Regions from separate parts of the Rhodoferax sp. GW822-FHT02A01 genome, predicted to be linked through region 4. Evidence: predicted binding sites of a transcription regulator. Region 4 holds the regulator's gene; each other region holds the start of a gene.

Region 1 (5,858 bases), 1.5 Mb from region 4:
GCCCGGCCAAGGATTTGTTCTTCTTGTTGACCCAGAAATACACTGGATAGGGAAAGAACAAGGCCTTGCTTTGCTCCACGGCCAGCAGCGGATAGCGGACCTTGCGCTCCTCCAGCTCGCGCGCCGCCTCGTTCAATCCTCGGGGAAACGCATCAAAGCGCTTGGCCGATAGCATGACGAAGAGGTTCTCGTAGTTGGGTGAAGTCTCCACCGAGAACCCGTTGGCACGCATGACCGGCAGATCGGCCCATTGGCTGTTCAGGCCAAATACCAGTTGCTGCTGCAGTGCGGCAGCGTCCATGCGGGCAATGCGGTCCTGATCCGTCGCGCGGATCACAAAAATGCGAAACCCGACGATGCCGCGCAGGATGTCGATCTTGATCGGCAGCATCTGGCTTTCGCGTTCCACATTGGTTCCCAGCGCGATCACATCCAACTCGCCGGATTGCAGCAACTCCATGCCGCGGTTTTGTGTGATGTCTTCCTGGTAGGGCGTCAGCTGGTAGCTTGTGCTGGCGCCGCGCACATGGGACAACGCCAGCTCCAGCAACTTCCAGCGGTACTCGTAGATGGGCCCGGTCGGGAACACCGCAAGCCTTGTTTCTGCGGCCCAGGCGACGTGCAAGGGTTGAAATCCCCCCCACGCAAGCAGCAAAAGTGACAACAAGCACCGCCACCGGCCGAAGCAAAGTACGCGAACCTTCATATTCCCGCTTTCAAGGTCTTTTCGGACGCCATTGAAACCATCGACCTGTGTCGATGTTCCCTCCCCCCACAACTATGGGCGTCTTCAAATACCTATGCAAGACCTTTTTGCATGCCCTGCGCGCGCAGGATGCCTCGGCTCACCACAAATCGTAGGCTGAAACGTCCGCCTTGCTGATGAAGTCCATGCGCGATGCATCCATCGCAGCACGGCTGGTTTCATCGTCCAGCCCCTCCACCAGCTGGCAGGCCAACCGCCCCACCTGCGTCAGGGCCGCCTGCTCCTGCGGCCCCCAGGCGCCGGCAAAACTCAGGCGCAAGCAATGCCGGTAACGGTGGCTGGTGCAAAACAGCTGGCCCGGCCCCACGGTAATGCCTTGCGCCTTGCACAACGCAAACAGCACCATGGTGTCCACCTCACCGGGCAGCTCCACCCACAGCGTGTATCCGGCAGGTGGATCATTGACGCGGGTACCCACCGGAAAGCTGGCCTGGATCAGCTTGCGGGCCTGGCCCAGACGCTGTTTCATGAGCGCACTCAAGCGGCGCAAATGCGCCTCGTAACTGCCCTGCGTCAACAGGTCGGCCAGTGCATATTCCAGCACCGCGTTGGTGGAGGTGCCCTGCACCCGCTTCAGCGTAGATAGCTCCTTGCTCCAGCGCCCGGCCTCAACCCAGCCCAGACGGATGCCGGGCGACACGGTCTTGGCAAACGAGCCGCAGGTCATGACCCAGCCTTCGCTGTCAAAGGCCTTGACCGCACGCCGCCGGAAGTCGGTGGCCAGCAGGTCATTGAACACCACGTCCTCGATCAGCGGCACCTGGTACTGGGCCACCAGCCGCGCCAGCGCGCGCTTGTGCGTCAGCGGCATGATGGAGGCCAGCGGATTGGATAGCGTGGGCACCAGCAGCAAGGCCTTGATCGGCTGCGTGTCCAAGGCGAGCTGCAGCGCGGGCAGCGACACGCCGGTGCGCGGGTCTGTGGGCAAGGCAATGGCCTTGAGGTTGAGCGACTCCAGCAAATCCAGAAAGCCGAAGAACGTCGGACTTTCAATGGCCACCAGGTCACCGGGCTTGGTCACCGCCTGCAGGCACATGGCCACCGCGTTGATGCAGCCCGATGTGATGACGATGTTCTCGCCCTTGAGCGCACAGCCCAGATGCAAGGCGCGCAAAGCCACGGCATTGCGCAGGGCCAGCGTGCCGGACGAGCTGCTGTAATCGGTAAAGGTGTCGCGCTTGAGCCGCGCGGCGCGGCTGACCGCCACGCGGATACGATCATTGTCGAAAAAGTCCTTGTCCTTGGGGCTGTATCCGGCAAAGCTGACCGCCGGCCTTTCCAGGACGTTCGCTGCGTTGTCCGGCTGGCCCTTGGGCACTTCAGGCGCATGCTGGATGGCCCGCACCACGCCGGCTGCCTTGGCCCGGCTGGCAGTGGTCACGAAATAGCCCGACTTGTGGCGCGGCGTCACCACGCCGTGCTCTTCCAGATAGCGATAGGCCTGCACCACAGTGGCCACCGACACATGGTTCTGTGCTGCCGAATCGCGCACCGAAGGCAGGCGCTGCCCGGTTTGCAGGGCGCCAGACGCGATCAACTGCGCGCAGCGCAGTGCGATCTGCAAATACAGGAGGGGCGCCTCGGTTGCCATGCGTTCCATGGTAACGCCAACACCGCTCCGTGGTGCCCCAACCGCAGGCAAAAAAGCAGTACAGATGAACCCGAACCAGACCAGCACAGATGCATCGCCGCTTCTGTGTGCACCGGTACAGGTTGTCCTTCTGTATATATGGGCAAGAGCCGCACATCGGCAGACAGTTGAGCCATCACTACCGGAGAAAACCCATGTACCCTCAGCAGCCCGAGCCGTCCGTCCTATTACCCCGTCAGACCCGCCTGATCAATGCGGGTGAAGGCTTTCGTCTGGAAGTCCTGGGCGGCAGCCTGTGGCTGACCCGGCCCTGCGATGCGGTGGACCGTTTCCTGGCAGCCGGCTCCGTCATGGATCTGCATGAGGACCTGGTACTGATCCAGAGCGACTGGAGTCCGGCAAGCACACCGGCACAGCCAGCGCTTTACCGGCTGGTACCACTGACCCAGCAGATACAGCAGGGCACGCGACCGCGTGCCAGCCTGATCAAACGCTGTGGTTGGCTTCTGCTTCGTCCATTTTCCGCTTGAAGAAGCGGGCGTACCAGACGGCCATGCCCAGCACGATGACGATCACGGCCAGACTCATCAGGCCGTAGTCGGTTGAGAGAAGGTCTTGCATCAATTTCATGGCTTACTCCTTTGCAATCTGGTTTGCAGAATACGCACGGGGGCAAAGGGGGCTGTGATGTGCATCAAACAATGTGCACAGTCTGGTGCACGCGAATGTTGGCATTGATATTGCTCAGCTGTTTGCGAGAGGAAAACGCCAAGCCTTAATCATTTTTTAGTTTCAGTCATTCAAGACAGCTAGGGTTCCGGGTGCCATGCGCACTGCCTGGTCCAAGAGCGGTCGGCTGCACGCAAGTGCGGTTCCACGGAGGGATAAAAGCCCGGGAGATCACGGTTAACGCCGCCTGACCTCTCGCGTTTTTGTTTTTACCTGGAGCCTGATTTGCAAAATACACAGTCCCTCTATCTGCCGCCAGACGTTGCACCACGGGTCAAGAAACCCAGCATCTGGTCGATTGCAGCCTCCATCTCCCGCACCCAGTACTGGCTCTTTGCCGGCTTGGGCCTGCTGCTGCCCCTGGTGGCCTGGGCCGTGCTCACGGAGTCGGGCTATGTGGACCCGGTGTTCCTTCCCGGGCCGGTACAGGTGGTCACGCGGCTATTTGGCTGGATGATGGAGGACGACCTCTGGGGCGACACCATGATCAGCATGTACCGGGTGCTTGCCGGGTTTGTCCTCTCGGCCGTATTTGCCCTGCCGCTGGGCTTGCTGATAGGCGCTTTCAAGCCGATTGAGGCGATCCTGGAGCCGCTCACCGACTTCATCCGCTACATGCCGGCCGTGGCCTTCATTCCGCTGGTGATGCTGTGGCTGGGCATTGGCGAGAGCGCCAAGATTTCCATCATCTTCATAGGCACCTTCTTCCAGATGGTGCTGATGGTGGCCGAGAACGTGCGGCTGGTGCCACGGGCGCAGATCGAGGCGGCGCAGACCATGGGTGCAGACCGCGGTGAGATCGTGCAGCTGGTGCTGCTGCAGTCGGCCAAGCCCGCCATCCTGGATACCCTGCGCCTGACCATGGGCTGGGCCTGGACCTATCTGGTGGTGGCCGAACTGGTGGCTGCCAACTCCGGCCTGGGCTACTCCATCCTCAAGGCGCAACGCTTCCTCAAGACCGACACCATCTTCGGCGGAATCATCCTGATCGGCCTGATCGGCCTGCTGATGGACCAGGCCTTCCGCTGGTTGCATCGCCGCTCCTTCCCCTGGCTGCACAGCAAAGGTTAATGACCATGTCCAAAGTAGCCATACACAATCTGGGCAAATATTTTGGTGCACCCAGCACCAATGCAGTGCCCGCACTGCAGGGCGTGAACCTCTCCGTCGAAGAAGGCGAGTTCGTGACCCTGGTCGGCGCATCGGGCTGCGGCAAGTCCACGCTCTTGCGCATACTCGCCGGGCTGGAGACGCACACCAGGGGCAGTGTGGAATGCAACGGCCTGCCCATCGAAGGTCCAGGCGCGGACCGCGCCATGGTGTTCCAGCACTACAGCCTGTACCCGTGGCTGACGGTGATGCAGAACATCAAGTTCAGCCGGCGCCTCAAGGTCAAGCGCGAGAACCTCACTTCTTCGGATGTGGAAGCTGCCTCGGGACGCGCCGACGCGTTGCTGGACCTGATCGGCCTGTCCAAGGTGGCCGATGCCTATCCCAACCAGCTGTCGGGCGGCATGCAGCAGCGCGTCGCCATTGCCCGCGCACTCATGGGCAAGCCCGCCATGCTGCTGATGGACGAGCCCTTTGGTGCGCTGGATGCGCAGACGCGCGAAGTCATGCACGACCTGATCCTGCACATCCACCGCATCGAGAAGACCACCATCGTCTTTGTCACCCACGATGTGGACGAGGCCATCTACCTGGGCCAACGCGTGGTGCTGATGCAGCCGCGCCCGGGACGCATCCACAGCATCTACCCGGTGCCCCTGCCTTCGGCGCGCAACCAGGAGATGAAGCACAGCACCGAGTTCCGCGCCCTCAAGGCCGAGATCCTGGCGCGCATCCGCGAGAGCTCCGGCATGGCCACCGACCAGGACCTGCTCGACAAGCTCAGCCGCACTGCAGCCATCAGCTGAATCCCATTCACCCCAGACGTTGAACCCGTATGCAAACCTCTTTTGAAACCCTCTCGCCCCTGGCGCGCGCTGCCGTGCCGGACCACTCCACCGCCTTTGATCCCAGCCTGATCCTGTGGACCGAAACCGTGCCTGGCGGCACCGCCTGGTCTGCGCGCATGCGCCGCGGCAACACGCTGCGCATCACCGATGTGCGCGGCAGCGCCAACGTCTCCATGCTGCTCTACAACGCCGAAGAAAAGACCGAGCGCTACAACATGCCCGACACGCTCAAGGCCCAGCACACCGCCTACCTCACTGCCGGCCATGTGTGCTACTCCGACATGGGCCGCGTGCTGTGCTCCATTGCCGCCGACACCTGCGGCTGGCACGACACCGTGTGCGGCGCCTCCACCGAGGCCGGCGTGCGCGCCAAATATGGCGAAGCACGCTACCAGGAACACCGCAACGCCATGCACCGCAACGGCACCGACAGCCTGGTCAACGAGCTGGAAAAGTGGGGCCTGTCCAAGCGCGACATGGCCGCCAACCTGAACCTCTTCAGCAAGGTGCAGAGCGATGAAGAAGGCTGCCTGCAGTTCGCCACCGCGCACCGCGCAAGCGGCCAGTACGTGGACCTGCGCTTCGAGATGGACACCCTGGTGGTGCTCTCCACCGCGCAGCATCCGCTGGACCCTAACCCGGCGTATGCGCCGCAGGACGTGACCCTCACCGTATGGCGCTCCGGCACTGCCGGTGCCGACGACCCCTGCCGCCTGCACTGCCCCGAAAACGGGCGCGGCCTGATCAACACCGAGCGCTACTACCTCTGAGCGCGCAGCCCCCATAGACCACCGAATCCAAAGGCAACACCATG
Region 2 (5,858 bases), 1.7 Mb from region 4:
TGGGGATTGCGCTGCATCCTTACATCGTCGGCCAGCCGTATCGCCTGCGGCACTTGCGGCGTGCCCTGCAGCACATTGCCCGCGCGCGTGACGCTGGAGACATCTGGTTCACGACACCGGGCGCCATCTGCGACCACATGCTGGCGCTCAACCCATGAGGGGTACTGCATCGACACATTCCTCCCGGGGCATGGTGACCAGTCCGCATGCACTGGCCAGTCAAGTCGGGGCACAGATACTGGAACGTGGTGGCAATGCGGTGGAAGCGGCGATTGCCACCACGGCCAGCCTGTGCGTGACCTACCCGCACTTCTGCGGACTGGCGGGTGACGCCTTCATGCTCATCAGCGATGCACAGGGGCGTGTGCAAACGCTTTCGGGCATTGGCCAGTCTGCCGCCGTGGTGCCGGCGTATGAAAGCTCCATCCCGTTGCGGGGCCCGCGCTCCGCACTGACCAGCGCTGCAACCGTGGACACGCTGGCGCAGGCACATGCCATCAGCCGCGACGACCTGGGCGGCACCCGGAGCTGGGGCGATTTGCTGGCCCCGGCCATCGCGCTGGCGCGAGACGGCTACGAGGTGAGCGACTCCGAGCGCTTCTGGTTGAATTTCCGTTTGCCCGATGCCCGGGCGCTGCCCGACATCTATCGCCATTTTCTGCACCAAGGTCAGATTCCCCCCGCGGGCTTTGTGCGACGCCAACCCGATCTGGCCCGCACCCTGGAAACACTGGCCGAGCGCGGCCCCAGGGAGTTCTATGAGGGCAAGCTGGCCGAGCGCATGGGCAGCGCACTGCAAGCTGCAGGCTCACCGCTCACCCAGCACGATCTGGCGCTGACGCGGGCCCGGCTGGAGCAACCGCTGTCCCTGCCCTACCGCGGCGGCGAACTGCTGGCGCACCAGCCCCCCACGCAAGGCATGACCACGCTGGAAATCATGGGCATCCTGGAGCGCTTCGACCTGCAGGGCATTGCCGAAGGCAGTGCCGACTACTACCACCTGCTGGTGGAGGCGGTGAAGCAGGCGTTCATGGACCGCAACCGCTGGGTGGCCGATCCGGAATTCGCCATGGTCCCTGTCGGTGGGCTGTTGTCCACGGCCCACCTGGATGCGCGCGCACGCGCCATCCGCATGGGTGCGGCCTTGCCCTGGCCGCAGACGTTTCAAACCGGGGACACGGTGTATGTGGGCGCAACCGACATGGCTGGCAACAGTGTCTCCATGCTGGCCACCATCTACTTTGATTGGGGCAGCGGCATGGTGGTGGGCGACACCGGGCTGATCTGGCACAACCGGGGCGCCTCGTTTTCGCTGGACCCAACACACCCCAATGCGCTCGCGCCGGCCAAGCGCCCGTTTCACACGCTCAACCCCGGCATGTACCGCAAGAACGGCAAGGTGCAACTGCTCTACGGCACCCAGGGCGCCGACGGACAACCGCAAACCCTGGCGGCAGTGCTCACACGCTTGATTGACTACGGCATGGACCCCATGACCGCGCTGCGCCAGCCGCGCTTCCTGCTGGGCAAAACGTTCTCCGACAGCCAGGACACGCTCAAGCTGGAAAGCGACATCCCTGCAAGCGTGGTCGCGCAGTTGCGCACGCGTGGGCACGCCATCAGCCTGATCGATGCGCGCAATCCGCTCATGGGACACCCGGGCGCCATTGCCATCGACGCAGTCAGCGGCCAAATGACCGGCGCCCACGATCCACGCAGCGATGGCTTGGCGGTCGGATTGCCGTGAAGACTCAGGTCGCGGCGAGCCTGTGCTTTTCGTGCAGCGTCAGAACGGCACCCGCCACGCCGCATGCGGCAATCAATCCCATACCCATGACCGACTGCGCATCCGGCACGTGGCTGAACACCAGCCAGCCGCCCAGAATGCCTAAGCCGATCTGCAGATACATATAGGGGGTGAGCGTGGCCGCCGGGGCTCGCTCAAACGCCAGGATGAACAGCAGATTGCCTGCCGATGCAGCCAGCCCCATCACCAGCAAACCCAGCCCTGCCTGCAGGTCCGGCACGGGCGCCCAGATCCAGGGAAGAACCACAGTCAGACACAGCAACGCGGTCGAACAGGTATAGGCCTGGGTGCTCACCGCATCTTCAGTGCGGGCCATGCGGCTGGTCAACAACTGGTAGGCCGTATTGAAGACCACCAGCCCCATGGGCAACAGGACAGCCCAGCCAAACGCACCGCTGCCGGGTCGCACGATGACCAGGGTGCCGGCCAGGCCGCCGCCCACCAGCAACAGCCGATACAGCGACACATGCTCACCCAAAATCCGGCTTGCCAGCAACGTGACAAACAAGGGCGTGGTCATGGCCATCGCCGTGAATTCACCCACCGGCAGGTAGCGCAGGCTGAAAAACGCCAGCCCCTGGACGGCCAGCAGCAACATGCCGCGCACCACATGCCACTTCAGATGAACCGTGCGCATGCTCGCGAACCCGCGACGCCAGGAAACAAAGGCAATGGATACCGCCGCCTGGATCCCGAACAGCACCCACAGCGCCATCAAGGGCGGCACCGATTGCGTCACCCACTTGGTGGTGGTGTCCAGAATGACAAAGCACACCAGAGCCGTTACCAGCAGCACGCCGCCCAGCAACAGCCTGTGCTTCGCCGCTGAACGGTTCAAGCCGCTGCTTTCGGAATCTGCAGGCCGCGCTCCACCGCCGGGCGCGCCACGAACTGTTCCAGCACACGAATCACTTGCGGGAACTTCTCTATGCCTACCAGATCACCTGCACCATAGAAACCGATCAGGTTGCGCACCCAGGGGAAGATGGCAATGTCGGCGATGGTGTAGCTCTCACCCATGACCCACGCGCGCCCTTCCAGGCGCTGGTTGAGCACACCCAGCAGGCGGCTGCTTTCGGCCACGTAGCGGTCGCGCGGACGTTTGTCTTCAAAGTCCTTGCCGGCAAACTTGTGGAAGAAGCCCACCTGGCCAAACATGGGGCCAATGCCGCCCATCTGGAACATCAGCCACTGCAGGGTTTCGTAGCGCCCGGCTGCATCCGCCGGAATCAGTTGGCCGGTCTTTTCGGCCAGGTACCACAGAATGGCGCCGGACTCGAACAGTGCCAGAGGTCTGCCCCCCGGGCCGTCGGGATCGATGATGGCGGGAATCTTGTTGTTGGGATTGAGCGAAAGGAACTCCGGCGAAGTCTGATCATTGGTCTGGAAGCTCACCAGATGTGGCTCATACGGCAGGCCGGTTTCCTCCAGCATGATGGAAACCTTGACTCCGTTCGGGGTGGGCAGCGAGTACAGCTGCAGGCGCTGCGGATACTGGGCAGGCCATTTGCGGGTGATGGGGAAGTCTGAAAGCGTGTTCATGGTCAGTAAGTGCGGGAATGTGGGCAGATTCTGGCATGGGCCGGGCATATCAAGGGTGCGGCTGGCGGATAACCGTACCCGCCCACCGGACGCTATTGGGACTGTTCACAACAGTAGATTGAGGTAAATCAAGTCCTCCGCTGGTAATGGTTGTGGCCTTCTTCGCTCGCCCCACATAATGGCCCTCGGGAAGTAGCATCCAAAATAATCTGAAATACACCATGCAAACCAACCCTGCTCTGTCACTGCGTCACTTCTTGATGTGCCTTCTGGCACTGTTTCTGTCAGTCGGGGCCTGGGCCCAAAGCGCGGCGAGCGCCGCCGCAACCGGGTTGGACAACGCCACTTGTCTGAGCTGCCACGATGGTGGCAAAGGCAAACTCAAAGCCAGCGATGGCAAGGGCAAGGAACGGGTGTTGCATGCAGTCGCCGCAGACGCGCTGGCCAAGGGTGTGCACGGCAAGATGCAGTGCGTGGCCTGCCACACCGACATCAAGGACAACGCGGGCACAGGCAATGCCCACCAGAAGAACACCACCGAGCCGCTGAAGAAAGTGGACTGTGCGGGCTGCCACCAGGCGCTCTGGGAACAGGTGCAAAAGGATGGCAAGGCCGCCGAGCGCCCACGTCTGGGCACGGTAGTTCAGAACATTGAGCTGTACAAGAAGTCCTTCCACGCCAAGCCCAATGAAGACGACGAGACCAAGCCCAACGCCACGTGCGACAACTGCCACGACACCCATAGCTTCAATGTGCCTTCGGCCAGTCTGCCCAAGGATTCGCCGGAGCGCGCCGCCTGGCGCCTGAGCATTTCCAAGACCTGCGGCGAAAACTGCCACACCGACCAGCTGGAAGCCTATACCGACTCGGTGCATGGCAAAGAATCGCTGGAAAAGCACAACCCCAAGGCCGCCGTCTGCAGCGACTGCCACAGCGCGCATTCCGTCAACAGCACCTCGGGTAACGCTTTCAAGCTGTCCATCTCCTCGCAGTGCGGAAGCTGCCACGAGGCCAACTTTGCGTCGTACAAGGCCACCTACCACGGCCAGATCAGCACGCTAGGCTATGCCTATACCGCCAAGTGCTACAACTGCCATGGCAGCCACGACATCCTGCGGGTGGATGACCCGGCCTCCAAGGTCCATCCGGACAACCGCATGAAGACCTGCAAGACCTGCCACAGCGGTAAGAAGGAAATCCCGCTGGCGCCGGACGGTTTTGCCTCCTTCCAGCCACACGGCAACCACCACGACTTCAACAAGTACCCGCAAATCTGGATTGCCTTCCAGATCATGGTGCAGTTGCTGGTGGGTACCTTCGGCTTCTTCTGGCTGCACACCCTGCTGTGGTTCTTCCGCGAATACATGGAACGCAAACAGCGCCAGAGCCAGCCACACATCAAGGCCGACGTACTTCCAGCCAATATGGCCGGCAAGCATATCCAGCGCTTCAGCCCGATCTGGCGCCTGGGCCACATCACCTTCGCACTGAGCCTGATGATCCTCACGCTGACCGGTATGCCGCTGTTCTATCCGGATGCACCCTGGGCATCGCACCTGATGAACGCACTGGGCGGCCCGCACATTGCGGGCAAGATCCACCGGGTCAATGCGGTGATCTTTGCTGGCGTGTTCTTCTGGCACCTGTTCTACATGGGCATGCGCGTGGCACGCGACTGGAAGAACTTCAAGATCTTCGGCCCGAACTCGCTGGTGCCCAATCTGAAGGACGCTGCCGACATGCTGGGCATGTTCAAGTGGTTCTTCGGCAAGGGTCCGCGTCCGAAGTTTGACCGCTGGACCTATTGGGAGAAGTTCGACTACTGGGCTCCGTTCTGGGGTGTCACCATCATCGGCGTCAGTGGCCTGGTGATGTGGCTGCCCAATGTGTTTGGTGCCTTCCTGCCGGGCTGGGTGTTCAATGTGGCGGCCATCTTCCACGGCGAAGAGGCCTTCCTGGCGGTGGTGTTCCTGTTCACCGTGCACTTCTTCAACAACCACTTCCGGCCCGACAAGTTCCCGCTGGAGGTGGTGATGTTCACCGGCACCTTCTCGCTCGAAGAGTTCAAGCACGAGCATCCGCTGGAGTACCAGCGCTTGGTCGATAGCGGCGAGCTGGAAAGCCGCCTGGTCGATGCTCCGTCACCGGCCAAGATGAAGGCATCCAGGATCCTGGGCTTCACACTGATCGCGTTCGGCCTGACCCTGTTGACGCTGGTTGGCATCGGTTTCTTCACCAGTTTGTAAGAGCTTGTGGCGATACTGTTGACCTCTTCCCACTGCCCGGTGCCGCTCTGCTGCACCGGGCCCATCCTGAAAGACATGTAGTGAGCCCACCTCCCGCCGCCAATACCGTGGAAACCACTTCCCTGTCCGCCAAACACGCGCTACCTCCAGCCACGATTCCAGCCTATCTGGAAAACACGTACTGGTGGGCTTACCTGCATCCGCGTGCGGTGCACATCTTTGAACGCCAGTGGCTGGTCAACCTGATTCTGTGGGGCAACTTT
Region 3 (5,858 bases), 2.2 Mb from region 4:
GATGCCGAACACCGGCAGCACCAGGATGTAGACCTCGGGGTGGCCCCAGATCCAGATCAGGTTCACGTACATCATGGCGTTGCCGCCCAGGTCGTTCGTGAAGAAGTTGGTGCCAACGTAACGGTCCAGCGACAGCAGCACCAGCACGGCGGTCAGCACCGGGAAGGCCGCAACGATCAGCACGTTGGTGCACAGGGACGTCCAAGTGAACACGGGCATTTTCATCATGGTCATGCCCGGCGCGCGCATCTTGAGGATGGTGGCAATCAGGTTGATGCCCGACAGCGTCGTCCCCACCCCGGCAATTTGCAAGGACCAGATGTAGTAGTCCACCCCCACATCCGGGCTCTGCAGGATACCCGACAAGGGTGGATAAGCCAGCCAGCCGGTGCGTGCAAACTCACCCACAAACAGCGACAGCATCACCAGCACAGCACCGCTGGCGGTCATCCAGAAGCTGAAGTTGTTCAGGAACGGGAAAGCCACGTCGCGGGCGCCAATCTGCAGCGGCACCACGTAGTTCATGAAGCCGGTGACCAAGGGCATGGCCACGAAGAAGATCATGATCACGCCGTGTGCGGTAAACACCTGGTCGTAATGGTGGGGTGGCAGAAAGCCTGCGTTGTCACCAAAGGAGAGGGCCTGTTGGCCGCGCATCATCAGCGCGTCGGCAAAGCCGCGCAGCAGCATGATGATGGCCATCACGATGTACATCACACCGATGCGCTTGTGGTCGATGCTGGTCACCCAGTTGCGCCAGAAGGTGCCCCAGAGCTTGAAGTAGGTCACCGCTGCAAATACGCCAAGTCCGCCCAGCGCGGCAAAAATGAACGTGCCGACCAGAATCGGCTCGTGGTACGGAATGGCCTCCAGGCTCAGGCGGCCCAGCAGGTTGTTGGTTAAGTCGAATTGTGCAGACATGGTTCAGTTACGGGTGCCGTTGGGGGATGCGTTATCGCTGGGGCCATTGAAGGCCAGGCTGTCCTTGGGGGTGCAGGCCTCGGCCAGCACATAACGCCTGCCGGGCGAAAGCAAGGGCTGGGTGTTGCCCACATCAAACGTGTTCACGCCCATACCGCCACGGGCGTCCACGGCCATCATCTGGCTCATGCACATCTTGCCGGGCTCCACACAGCGGTCCACCACGGTGTCGAACAGCTTGGGCGCCACCTTGGCAAAGTGCTGCACCGGCGCATTGATGCTGGGCTGCTGCAGCCGCAGGTAGTCTTCACGGCCCAGCGTTGCGGATCCCGAGCGGGTCTGCTGGACCCACTGCTCAAAGTCCGCAGCAGCCATACCCTGGAACTTGAAGTGCATGCCCGAGAAGCCCGCACCGCTGTAGTTGGCAGAGAAGCCGTCGTACACCCCCGGCTTGTTGATCACGGCGTGCAGCTTGGTCTCCATGCCGGGCATGGCATAGATCTGCCCCGCCAGGGCGGGAATGTAGAAAGAGTTCATCACCGTGGACGCCGTTATCTTGAAGCGGATGGGCACATCCACCGGAGCCACCAGCTCGTTCACGCTGGCAATGCCCAGCTCGGGGTAGATGAACAGCCACTTCCAGTCCAGCGCCACCACTTCCACCGTCAGCACCGAGGTGCCGGGCGAAATGGGCCGCTCGGCGTCCAGGCGCTGCAGGGGGCGGTAGGGGTCCAGGGTGTGGGTGCTAATCCAGGTCAGCAGCCCCAGTGCAATGATGATCAACAGCGGAGCACCCCAGATCACCAGCTCCAGGGAGGTGGAGTGATCCCATTCGGGTGTGTAGGTTGCGTTCTTGTTGCTTTGGCGGTAGCGCCAGGCAAACAGCAGGGTCAGAACGATCACCGGCACGATGATCAACAGCATCAGTAGCGTGGATACAACAATCAGGTGGGCCTGCTGGGACGCGATGTCACCCGAAGGATTCATCACAACCGTGTTGCAACCGGCCAAACCAGCACAGAACAATAGAAAAAGCGGTCCGTATAGACGCTTGAGATAAGTCATGGGGAAAACCTAGGGGGGCACCGAGGGTGAAAGCGGCTAATCTAGCCGCAGCTAGACCATTTGGCGATTGGACATATTGTCCTAGGTCAAAAGTAGAGCTGGCTCGGTACGGTGAAGAACCAACCTGGGTCAAAAGAACGGAGACAAACCATGATGACTGCTACCGCGAACACCCATTTCAATGAAAGCACGCACACTGACGTTGCCCCACAGGCACCGCACATTGCACCAAGCGAAATCGCAATAGGCGTGATCATCGGCAGAACATCGGAATATTTTGATTTTTTTGTCTATGGAATAGCCTCAGTACTAGTTTTTCCATCCGTGTTTTTCCCGATGGAGACTCGGCTGGATGGCATGCTGCATGCCTTCATGCTGTTTGCGCTGGCGTTTGTGGCGCGACCCCTGGGCACCGTGACCTTCATGGCGCTGCAGCGCCGGTTTGGCCGGGAAAGCAAGCTGACTGCCGCCCTCTTTCTAATGGGCGCGTCTACGGCAGGCATTGCCTTTTTGCCTACCTTTGCGGAATGGGGTTCGCTCTCAGTCATGCTGCTGGCACTGTTTCGCATCGGCCAGGGCATTGCGTTGGGCGGATCATGGGATGGCCTACCCTCGCTGCTGGCATTGAATGCGCCACCGCACAAGCGCGGCTGGTACGCCATGCTGGGCCAACTGGGCGCACCCGTCGGCTTCATTCTGGCTGCCGGGCTGTTTTCCTACCTGCTTGCTGAAATCAACGCGGTGGACTTCACAGACTGGGGCTGGCGCTATCCCTTCTATGTAGCCTTTGCCATCAACGTGGTTGCCTTGTTTGCCCGCTTGCGCCTGGTATCCACTCCGGAGTACGCCCGGTTGCTGGACGCGCATGAGCTGGAGCCCGCCGGGGTTGTGGAAGTGGTGCGCACACAAGGTCGCAACGTGGTCATCGGTGCCTTGGCAGCGCTGGCCAGCTATGCGCTGTTCCATCTGGTCACCGTTTTCCCCCTGTCGTGGATCACCCTCTATTCCTTGCAATCGGCCGACGATATTTTGGCGACTCAGATGGTGGGTGCGGTTCTCGCCATCGTGGGCATTGTGGCCTCGGGCCTGATTTCCGACCGCTTCGGCCGGCGCCGCACGCTGGGTGCTTTGGCACTGCTGATTGCGCTGTTCAGCCTGTTGGCGCCCAATTTACTGGCCGATGGCTGGAATGGCCAGCGCCTGTTCATTCTGCTGGGATTTGCGCTGCTAGGACTGTCCTATGGCCAGGCGTCGGGCGCTGTCGCCGCCAATTTTGCGACCAAGTACCGCTATACCGGTGCTGCCCTGACGTCCGACCTTGCATGGCTAGCTGGCGCTGGGTTCGCGCCGTTGGTGGTGCTGGGGCTGTCTGCACACTTTGGCTTGGCTTACGTGGGGGTCTATCTTTTGACGGGTGCACTTGGCACTTTGGCGGCATTGAGCATCAACCGGGCACTGGAGATTCGTGACTGAGCTTCAAGGTGTTGTCGACCACAGCGTTTAACGAATGCAATCTTTTGTTCATTGAGTACCGGCCATCTTAGTCAAAGATTACTCGAAGGCATTCCATCATCGCATGTTGTCTCGATCGTCCGGATCAACTTCCTATTTGTGAAGATTTCACCGCCATCGGAGCGCTTTCAGGCCAGAGGACGGAGAGCAGCGGGATTGGTCTGAAACCTGCGGCACTTGCCTGAACAGGAGACCACATCATTCGCACGGCTTGAACGACATCTTTGACCTCTCGACGCAATTACGTACCCAACTACTTAAGTCACAGCACGTGAACAGTTCATTGCGCAGGATGGAATGTCCTAAGCCAGCCTTCTCCACAGCAAATCCTTCCAGTGACCAAACTCAAAGTGCTCGAGAGATGGATTGACGGTGCTGCCCGAGACCGGCAGTTCACCGCTGTGAAGAGCGCATGCGGTTCACAAACATGGGCATGCTCCGTCCTCAAGAAATGGCGTATTCCTTCATTGACGCGAATGATGAGCAGGCGGTCGGAGCTAGGCCTTTTTAGCAACACACGTTGGCTGCATACAAGCAGCTTCACCGGGGAAAGAACGACATTCCTATGGCCGCGGCACAATACCAGTATCTTGTAACAGAACGTGATGGTGACAGACACCTACCGCACCAAATAGTATTCGCAAACGAGGCCCTCTTAGAACACCCCCCGTTAGCATTTGATTTCGTTAACAGTGCTCTACACCTAGATCGTCACCCCTGAGCTATGTCACCCGGGGCTGAAATACTGATGCAGTATGGAGTGAAGCAGTGAGTGATGAACAAGCACATAATTCTTCAAATGAAAAACCCAATACAAATCAAAATTGTGCTCTTAAGCTTGACTATATGCTTCGGCGTCTCGGCCATTGCAGAAGAGACTACGGCGCCCGCAGTGGAATCTCCACCGTCTAAGGTTGTGAAGGTCAAGAAGGCAATTAAGCACGGAGCGACGGCGGCCGTTCATGGGGTTGAGCGTGGTGCACATGCAGTTGCCAATGGAGTTGAGCGAGGAGCTGCGGCAACCGACCGTGCATTAAAAAAAGTGGTTCGCAAAGTGAAGGGCACTAACTCTCCGGCGCCTTCGGAGACAGATAGCAAATAAGCCGCTTTCGATTCGGGTTTGGCGAATCCCTGTAGAGCAACACAGACATCCAGCCAGACGGATGTTGTGGTCCAGAAGACAGTTGAATCGTATCGGCAGTGAGTGGCTGCATTCTGTAAAGTCCACTTGAGAAGTGATCAGCTCTTCACGACCAACTGCAGTCAACCGCGACTGACCGCTATCTCCCCGCGAGTTTGATCGCAGCACTTAAGCGCTCTAACTCTTCCTCCAGTGTTCCGCGGCTGCGGAAATGTCGGCCCGCCTTGTCGTACCAGTATTCGGCATCTTCCAGGTCACCCTCCTGGATATGCAAGATGCCGTGCAACCATGCGCCCAGCAACGAATCGTCGCGCTGCACCAAATCGTGCGCTTGGGTCCAGCGTTCTTCGCGCATGTGCAGCAAGACTTGTTGAAGGGTATCCATGGCGCTCCTTGCTGTGGGGTGGAATCGGTGGTGCGCACATGCTACTGTGCATCAGGCCGCAGCGATGTGGGTGAGCAGATTGTCAAAGGCTCCGTAAAGCAAGTTGCCAGGCAGTAATCTGACGCCTTTGTCATCACTGACCAACGCAGTGGGAACACCCTGCGCTCCGAGTTCCCGCATCAAGGTTTGCGCTTTCCGCAGGCGTGCGTTGTTGGCTGCCAATAAGGTTGGGTTACCTGCAACCATGAGGTCCGCCGCGGCGTCTTGACCGATGCCACGCAGCAGCTTTTCCACGACAGCCATGGCACTGGTGTTCAGCCCCTGCACATAACGCGCTTCTTGTAGTGCCTTCAGCGTTGCCAATTCATGCTCCGGGGCCGTGATGGCCACCGCAGTCAGAGCCAGCGTGGAGGCGCTGGAGTCAAAGCGGCTGCCACGCTGTCCCAGCACCTGGGTGCGGTATTCTTCGCTGAAGGGTTGACCGGTGAGCTTCTGAATGCGCAGGTCATTGGACCAGGCGAAGTCCGCAAAGGCGGCGTCCATCACTCGCCCACCGCCTGCAAAGAGGCCCGTGGGCGCCAGTTCCAGGCGGATATGGGTTTGCTTTGCGAGTCGCTGCACTGCGGGTGATGCGCCATAACACCAACCGCACAAGGGATCGAAGAGATAGGTAATGGTGGTGCCCATGGTGTTATCTCCTTACCACTTCATCTCGCCAGTGTTGACCTTTGCGCCAATGTCCAGAGACATGGCACCGTCGCTTACCTGCGGGTACGACCGCTGCGTGGCGCTGATCAGTTCGGCGCTGGTTTTGCTGGTGGCCAGATTTTTCTC
Region 4 (5,858 bases):
TTTGCCGCTTGGCTACACCGCCGGCAAGGAATACGCCGAGCTGGAGTGGCCCATCGACATCCTGATCACCGTGGTCTGGGTGGCGTTTGCCGTAGTCTTCTTCGGCACGGTGGGTACCCGCAAGGTGCGCCATATCTACGTGGCCAACTGGTTCTACGGTGCCTTCATTCTGGCTGTGGCGATTCTGCACTTGGTCAACAGTGCGGAAATCCCGGTCGGCCCCATGAAGTCCTACTCGGCCTATGCCGGTGTGCAGGACGCCATGGTGCAATGGTGGTACGGCCACAATGCGGTGGGCTTCTTCCTGACAGCAGGCTTCCTGGGCATGATGTACTACTTCATTCCCAAGCAAGCTGGTCGTCCGGTCTACTCTTACCGTCTGTCCATCGTCCACTTCTGGGCGCTGATCTTCACGTACATGTGGGCGGGTCCTCACCACCTGCACTACACCGCTCTGCCTGACTGGACCCAGTCCGTCGGTATGGTGTTCTCTCTGATTCTGCTGGCTCCCAGCTGGGGCGGCATGATCAACGGCATCATGACTTTGTCCGGCGCATGGCACAAACTGCGTGACGACCCGATCCTGCGCTTCCTGATCGTGTCCCTGTCCTTCTACGGCATGTCGACCTTCGAAGGTCCGATGATGTCCATCAAGACCGTCAACGCCCTGAGCCACTACACCGACTGGACCGTGGGCCACGTGCACTCCGGTGCTCTGGGCTGGGTGGGTCTGGTGACCATGGGTTCCATGTACTACCTGATTCCGAAGCTGTTCGGTCAGAAGCAGATGTACAGCGCCAAGGCTGTTGAAGTGCACTTCTGGACTGCCACCATCGGTATCGTGATCTACATCGCTGCGATGTGGATTGCCGGTGTGATGCAAGGTCTGATGTGGCGTGCCATCAACCCCGACGGCACCCTGACCTACACCTTCGTGGAAGCTGTGAAGGCAACCTATCCCTTCTACGTTCTGCGTCTGCTGGGTGGTCTGCTGTACCTGACCGGTATGGTGATCATGCTGTGGAACACCCTGATGACTGCTACCAAGGGCCGCGCCGTGAGCGTTGAAGTGCCTACCGCTGTGGCTCACGCTTGAAGGAAATAGAAACATGTCCAATAACACTTCCGGCCTGTCTCACGAAAAGATCGAGACAAGCAACTTTTTGATGATCGTGCTGATCCTGATCGTTCTGCTGTTTGGTGGTCTTGTGGAAATTGTTCCCCTGTTCTTCCAGAAGTCGACGACAGAGCCGCTCAAGGGCGTTCAGCCCTACACCGCACTGCAACTGGCTGGCCGCGACATTTACACCCGTGAAGGTTGCTACAACTGCCACTCGCAGATGATTCGTCCCTTCCGCGCAGAAACCCTGCGCTACGGACACTACTCGGTGGCCGGCGAGTCGGTGTACGACCACCCCTTCCAATGGGGTAGCAAGCGCACTGGTCCTGACCTGGCTCGCGTAGGTGCCAAGTACAGCGATGAATGGCATCGCATTCACCTGACCAATCCGCGCGACGTGGTTCCCGAGTCCAACATGCCTGCCTACCCCTGGCTGGCCAAGAACCTGGTAGATGCTGAAGTGATGCCTGCGCACATGGCTGGTTTGCGCAAGGTTGGTGTGCCTTATACCGATGAGCAAATTGCCAAGTCGGTTGAGGAAGTCAAGGGCAAGACCGAGCTGGAAGCCGTGATTGCCTATCTGCAGTCCCTGGGACTGGCGCTGCGCTGAAAACGCTGGAGACCGACATGGATTTTGATATCAACACCCTGCGTGCCTTGGCAACTCTGGTCAGCTTTGTCACGTTCATTGGAATTGTGTGGTGGGCTTGGTCCAAGCGTCGCTCCAACGACTTTTCTGAAGCAGCCAATTTGCCCTTTCAGCAAGACTGATCTACCCCAATAGGATTCATCATGAGTGACTTTGTAAGTAATTTTTGGTCCGTGTATGTGGCTGGCATTACTATTTTTTCCATAGCGGCCTGCGTGTTGCTGCTGTGGTTCAGTGGTAAAGCCAAGGCAATGACCTCCCACGACAACACCACCGGACACGTGTGGGACGGCGACCTGCGTGAAATGAACAACCCCCTGCCACGCTGGTGGGTGGGCCTGTTCGTCATCACCATCATCTTTGCAGCCGTGTACCTTTCTCTGTACCCCGGTCTGGGCAGCTCTCCTGGCAGCTCCGGCTGGACGTCGCATGGACAGTATGACGCCGAGGTTGCCAAGGGCAATGCCGAAGTGGCGCCTATCTACGCCAAGTTCATGGCCATGAAGGTGGAGGACGTTGCCAAGGATCCCCAGGCACATGCCATTGGTGAACGTCTGTTCATGAACAACTGCTCGCAGTGCCATGGCTCCGATGCGCGTGGCGGCAAGGGCTTCCCCAACCTGACTGACAATGACTGGCTCCATGGTGGCACACCCGAGAAAATCGTGGAAACCATCACCAAGGGCCGTGTTGGCAACATGCCTTCGATGGCAGCCGCAGTGGGCACTTCTGACGACGTCAAGAATGTTGCCAACTATGTGCTGAGCCTGTCTGGCAGCCCGCACGACTCCGTGCGTGCCAACCTGGGCAAGGAAAAGTTCGGTGTGTGCGCTGCATGCCACGGCCCAGACGGTAAGGGTATGCAAGCGGTGGGCTCTGCCAACCTGACCGACAACATCTGGTTGCACGGTTTTGGTGAGCAGGCCATCATCAACATGATCACCAACGGCAAGACCAACATCATGCCCGCTCAGGAAAATAAGCTCAGTCCTGAGCAGATCCATGTTGTGGCTTCTTATGTCTGGGGTCTGTCCAACCTGGGCACTGCTCAGCAGTAAGTCGACTCAGTAGCAGCTTCTACCCTGGCAGTGTTTCGAGTCCTGACTCGAAGTCCTGCCGGGGTTTTCTCTTTCAAGTATTGAATGCAAGGAACCGATATGAGTCAGCTCGCCAATGCACCAGAAGCCAAACCATGGTGGAAGTTCGGTCACGTATGGATGGTTGTGGCAGGTCCTGCCATCGTTGTTGTGGCAAGTTTTATCACGCTGTACCTGGCCATCAGCCGACCAGATCCTGTAACGGATGAAAACTACTACCAGAAGGGACTGGAAATCAACAAGACGCTAGGTGGTACACCGTCCAGTGCCGCACCTGCGATGGCTGCAAGGAATCACGCAGCTACTGGCGTCCCCAAGCCTGTGGACGCCCCCTGAACGCTACTTAGCTGCAAACCTTCGGGTTGACGATTTCACGCAGCGCGTCCGTGTTCAGAATGCGGACGTGGCGTTGTTTGACCTCGACGATGTTTTCTTCGACGAACTTGGAGAAGGTGCGGCTGACCGTCTCCAGCTTGAGGCCCAGGTAGCTGCCAATTTCTTCACGCGTCATGCGCAGGACCAGCTCCGATTGAGAGAATCCGCGAGCGTGCAGACGCTGCACCAGGTTGAGCAGGAACGCCGCCAGGCGTTCTTCAGCGCGCATGCTTCCGAGCAGAAGCATCACGCCATTTTCGCGCACGATTTCCCGGCTCAAAATTTTGTGCACGTGGCGCTGCAGCGCTGAAACCTCGCGCGACAGCTCTTCAATCTTTTCAAAAGGCATGACGCACACTTCTGCGTCTTCCAGTGCTACGGCGTCGCAGGTGTGGTGCTCCTGGACGATGCCGTCCAGGCCAACAATTTCGCCTGCCATCTGAAAACCCGTCACTTGGTCGCGGCCATCTTCGGAGGCAACGCAGGTCTTGAAGAAACCTGTGCGGATCGCATACAGGCTGGTGAATCTCTCGCCATTGCGAAACAGTGTGGCGCCGCGCTTGACTTTGCGGCGACTGCCCACCACTTCGTCAATACGCTCCAATTCGGAAGGGGTCAGCCCCAGGGGCATACACAGTTCACGCAGATTGCAGTTGGAACAAGCGACCTTGATGCCGTGGGCACTCATTTCAACCACGTTGCCCGCCGGCCTGATGGAAATCGCGGGATGGGCTTCATCCGGTAGATATGCGTTCATGTGTTCTTCCTTATCTCACCTGATCCAAATCAATTATGAACCTAAATTTCGAAATGTCATGTATTCGAGACCTTGATTCACATCAAACTATCTGTTTGCATCTTCAGGCACATTGTCGGGGATATGTCCTGGAGTACCTATGAATTCTGTCGTATCCCCCGTCACCGAAGACTTGCTGCGCCAATACGACGTTTCCGGCCCGCGCTACACCTCGTATCCTACCGCCGACCGCTTCGTTGAGGCCTTCAATGCAGAAGATTATTCTCAGGCACTGACACAACGCCGCAGCGGGCCTGCTGCTTTGGCATTGCCGCTTTCGCTTTACATACATATCCCATTCTGCGAGTCGCTGTGCTACTACTGCGCATGCAACAAGATCATCACCAAGCACCACGAAAAGGCTGCCGAATACCTGACTTACCTGGAAAAAGAGGTGGCTTTGCATACCCAGCTGATTGGAACTGCACAGTCCGTAAGCCAGTTGCACCTGGGCGGAGGCAGCCCCACCTTTCTGAGCGACGATGAGCTTCGTGCCGTCATGGCGATGCTCAAGCGCAATTTCACCTTTGTCCCTGGTGGGGAATACTCCATTGAAATAGATCCCCGCACCATCGATGCCGAGCGGCTGGATACCCTGGCCGAGCTGGGCTTCAACCGCCTGAGCTTCGGCGTGCAGGATTTTGACCCGGCGGTCCAGAAGGCCGTGCACCGTGTGCAGCCAGCCGAGCAGGTCTTCTCCTTGGTGGCAGATGCGCGCAGCCGTGGGTTTGAATCCATCAATGTAGATCTCATCTACGGCCTGCCCAAGCAAAGCCCTGAGTCGATTGAGCGGACCATTGCCCAGATCATCGAGCTGCGTCCGGATCGCATCGCTTTGTACGCCTACGCCCATCTGCCGGAACGCTTCAAACCGCAGCGCCGCATCAACATTGCCGAGATACCGAGCGGCGGCTCCAAGATTTCCATGCTGTCACGTTCCATGGCCGCACTGATGGAGGCCGGCTACGTCTATGTGGGCATGGACCATTTCGCCTTGCCGGACGACGCGCTGGCCGTGGCTAAGCGCCAGGGACGTTTGCATCGCAACTTCCAGGGCTACAGCACGCAGCCCGATTGCGATCTGATCGCCCTGGGTGTTTCGAGCATTGGGCGAATCGGCGCTACCTACAGCCAGAATGCCAAGACGCTGGAAGAGTATTACGACGCCCTGGACCAGGGGCGCTTTCCCATTGTCCGCGGGTTGGCCTTGACCCGGGACGATCTGGTGCGTCGAGCCGTCATCATGGCGCTTATGTGCCAGGGGCAGGTTCAATATGAATCGATTGAGCTGGCCTACCTGATCGAGTTCAACAGCTACTTTGCCAAGGAGTTGGAAGTCCTGCGTACGCTGGTGGACCAAGGTTTGGTGGTGCTGGAGGAAAGTGCGATCCAGGTCACCGCCAAGGGCTGGTTCTTCGTGCGTGCCGTGGCCATGGTGTTTGACCGCTACCTGCAAACTGACCGTACCCGCGCCAAGTTCTCCAAGATCATTTAGCATCGAAGAATGCAATTTTCCTTGGGCGCCACGGCGCTGTTGATGGGGCTTGCCGGCGGCCCCCATTGCGTCGCCATGTGTGGCGCCGCCTGCGCCGGCATTGGTCAGGCGGCCGGAGCCCGCAAGAACCCGGCAATATTGAGCTTTCAACTCGGGCGCATCGTGGGTTACTCCGCTTTGGGTGCCTTGGCTGCCGCCAGCATGCAGGGGCTGGGCTGGATGACCATCCAATCCGCGGCTCTGCGACCGGTCTGGAGCATGTTCCATGTGGCCGCCATGTTGCTTGGACTGGTGCTGCTGATCCGCGCCCAACAACCCATCTGGCT

Evidence for each region. The regulator FNR, encoded in region 4, switches genes on or off when oxygen is low (the NO sensors DNR and NnrR bind a similar motif). The targets are predictions, from matches to a motif close to TTGATNNNNATCAA.
Region 1: AAGF34_RS11900 (DUF3149 domain-containing protein) is a predicted target of FNR. The motif match lies at 3,042-3,055, and genes of this name have one in related genera.
Region 2: AAGF34_RS10720 (cytochrome C) is a predicted target of FNR. The motif match lies at 3,468-3,481, and genes of this name have one in related genera.
Region 3: cyoA (ubiquinol oxidase subunit II) is a predicted target of FNR. The motif match lies at 2,063-2,076, and genes of this name have one in related genera.

The regions. Positions count from the first base shown of each region.
Region 1 is NZ_CP152376.1:2,535,375-2,541,232, reverse strand. Features, by position in the region: gene AAGF34_RS11915 (transporter substrate-binding domain-containing protein) at 1-625, opposite strand, end outside; gene AAGF34_RS11910 (PLP-dependent aminotransferase family protein) at 846-2,366, opposite strand; gene AAGF34_RS11905 (DUF2917 domain-containing protein) at 2,552-2,887, shown strand; gene AAGF34_RS11900 (DUF3149 domain-containing protein) at 2,844-2,987, opposite strand; guanidine-I (ykkC/yxkD leader) riboswitch at 3,156-3,258, shown strand; gene AAGF34_RS11895 (ABC transporter permease) at 3,312-4,157, shown strand; gene AAGF34_RS11890 (ABC transporter ATP-binding protein) at 4,163-5,002, shown strand; gene AAGF34_RS11885 (urea amidolyase associated protein UAAP1) at 5,161-5,814, shown strand; gene AAGF34_RS11880 (urea amidolyase associated protein UAAP2) at 5,856-5,858, shown strand, end outside.
Region 2 is NZ_CP152376.1:2,291,529-2,297,386, reverse strand. Features, by position in the region: gene AAGF34_RS10740 (polysaccharide deacetylase family protein) at 1-158, shown strand, start outside; gene AAGF34_RS10735 (gamma-glutamyltransferase family protein) at 191-1,747, shown strand; gene AAGF34_RS10730 (DMT family transporter) at 1,752-2,645, opposite strand; gene AAGF34_RS10725 (glutathione S-transferase N-terminal domain-containing protein) at 2,642-3,349, opposite strand; gene AAGF34_RS10720 (cytochrome C) at 3,571-5,595, shown strand; gene rquA (rhodoquinone biosynthesis methyltransferase RquA) at 5,676-5,858, shown strand, end outside.
Region 3 is NZ_CP152376.1:1,783,571-1,789,428, reverse strand. Features, by position in the region: gene cyoB (cytochrome o ubiquinol oxidase subunit I) at 1-921, opposite strand, end outside; gene cyoA (ubiquinol oxidase subunit II) at 925-1,986, opposite strand; gene AAGF34_RS08475 (MFS transporter) at 2,137-3,459, shown strand; gene AAGF34_RS08470 (hypothetical protein) at 4,274-4,600, shown strand; gene AAGF34_RS08465 (hypothetical protein) at 4,779-5,024, opposite strand; gene AAGF34_RS08460 (DsbA family protein) at 5,076-5,711, opposite strand; gene AAGF34_RS08455 (MBL fold metallo-hydrolase) at 5,724-5,858, opposite strand, start outside.
Region 4 is NZ_CP152376.1:4,016,454-4,022,311, forward strand. Features, by position in the region: gene ccoN (cytochrome-c oxidase, cbb3-type subunit I) at 1-1,096, shown strand, start outside; gene ccoO (cytochrome-c oxidase, cbb3-type subunit II) at 1,110-1,730, shown strand; gene AAGF34_RS19125 (cbb3-type cytochrome c oxidase subunit 3) at 1,748-1,891, shown strand; gene ccoP (cytochrome-c oxidase, cbb3-type subunit III) at 1,913-2,827, shown strand; gene AAGF34_RS19135 (FixH family protein) at 2,927-3,202, shown strand; gene fnr (fumarate/nitrate reduction transcriptional regulator Fnr) at 3,210-3,929, opposite strand; gene hemN (oxygen-independent coproporphyrinogen III oxidase) at 4,138-5,532, shown strand; gene AAGF34_RS19150 (sulfite exporter TauE/SafE family protein) at 5,542-5,858, shown strand, end outside.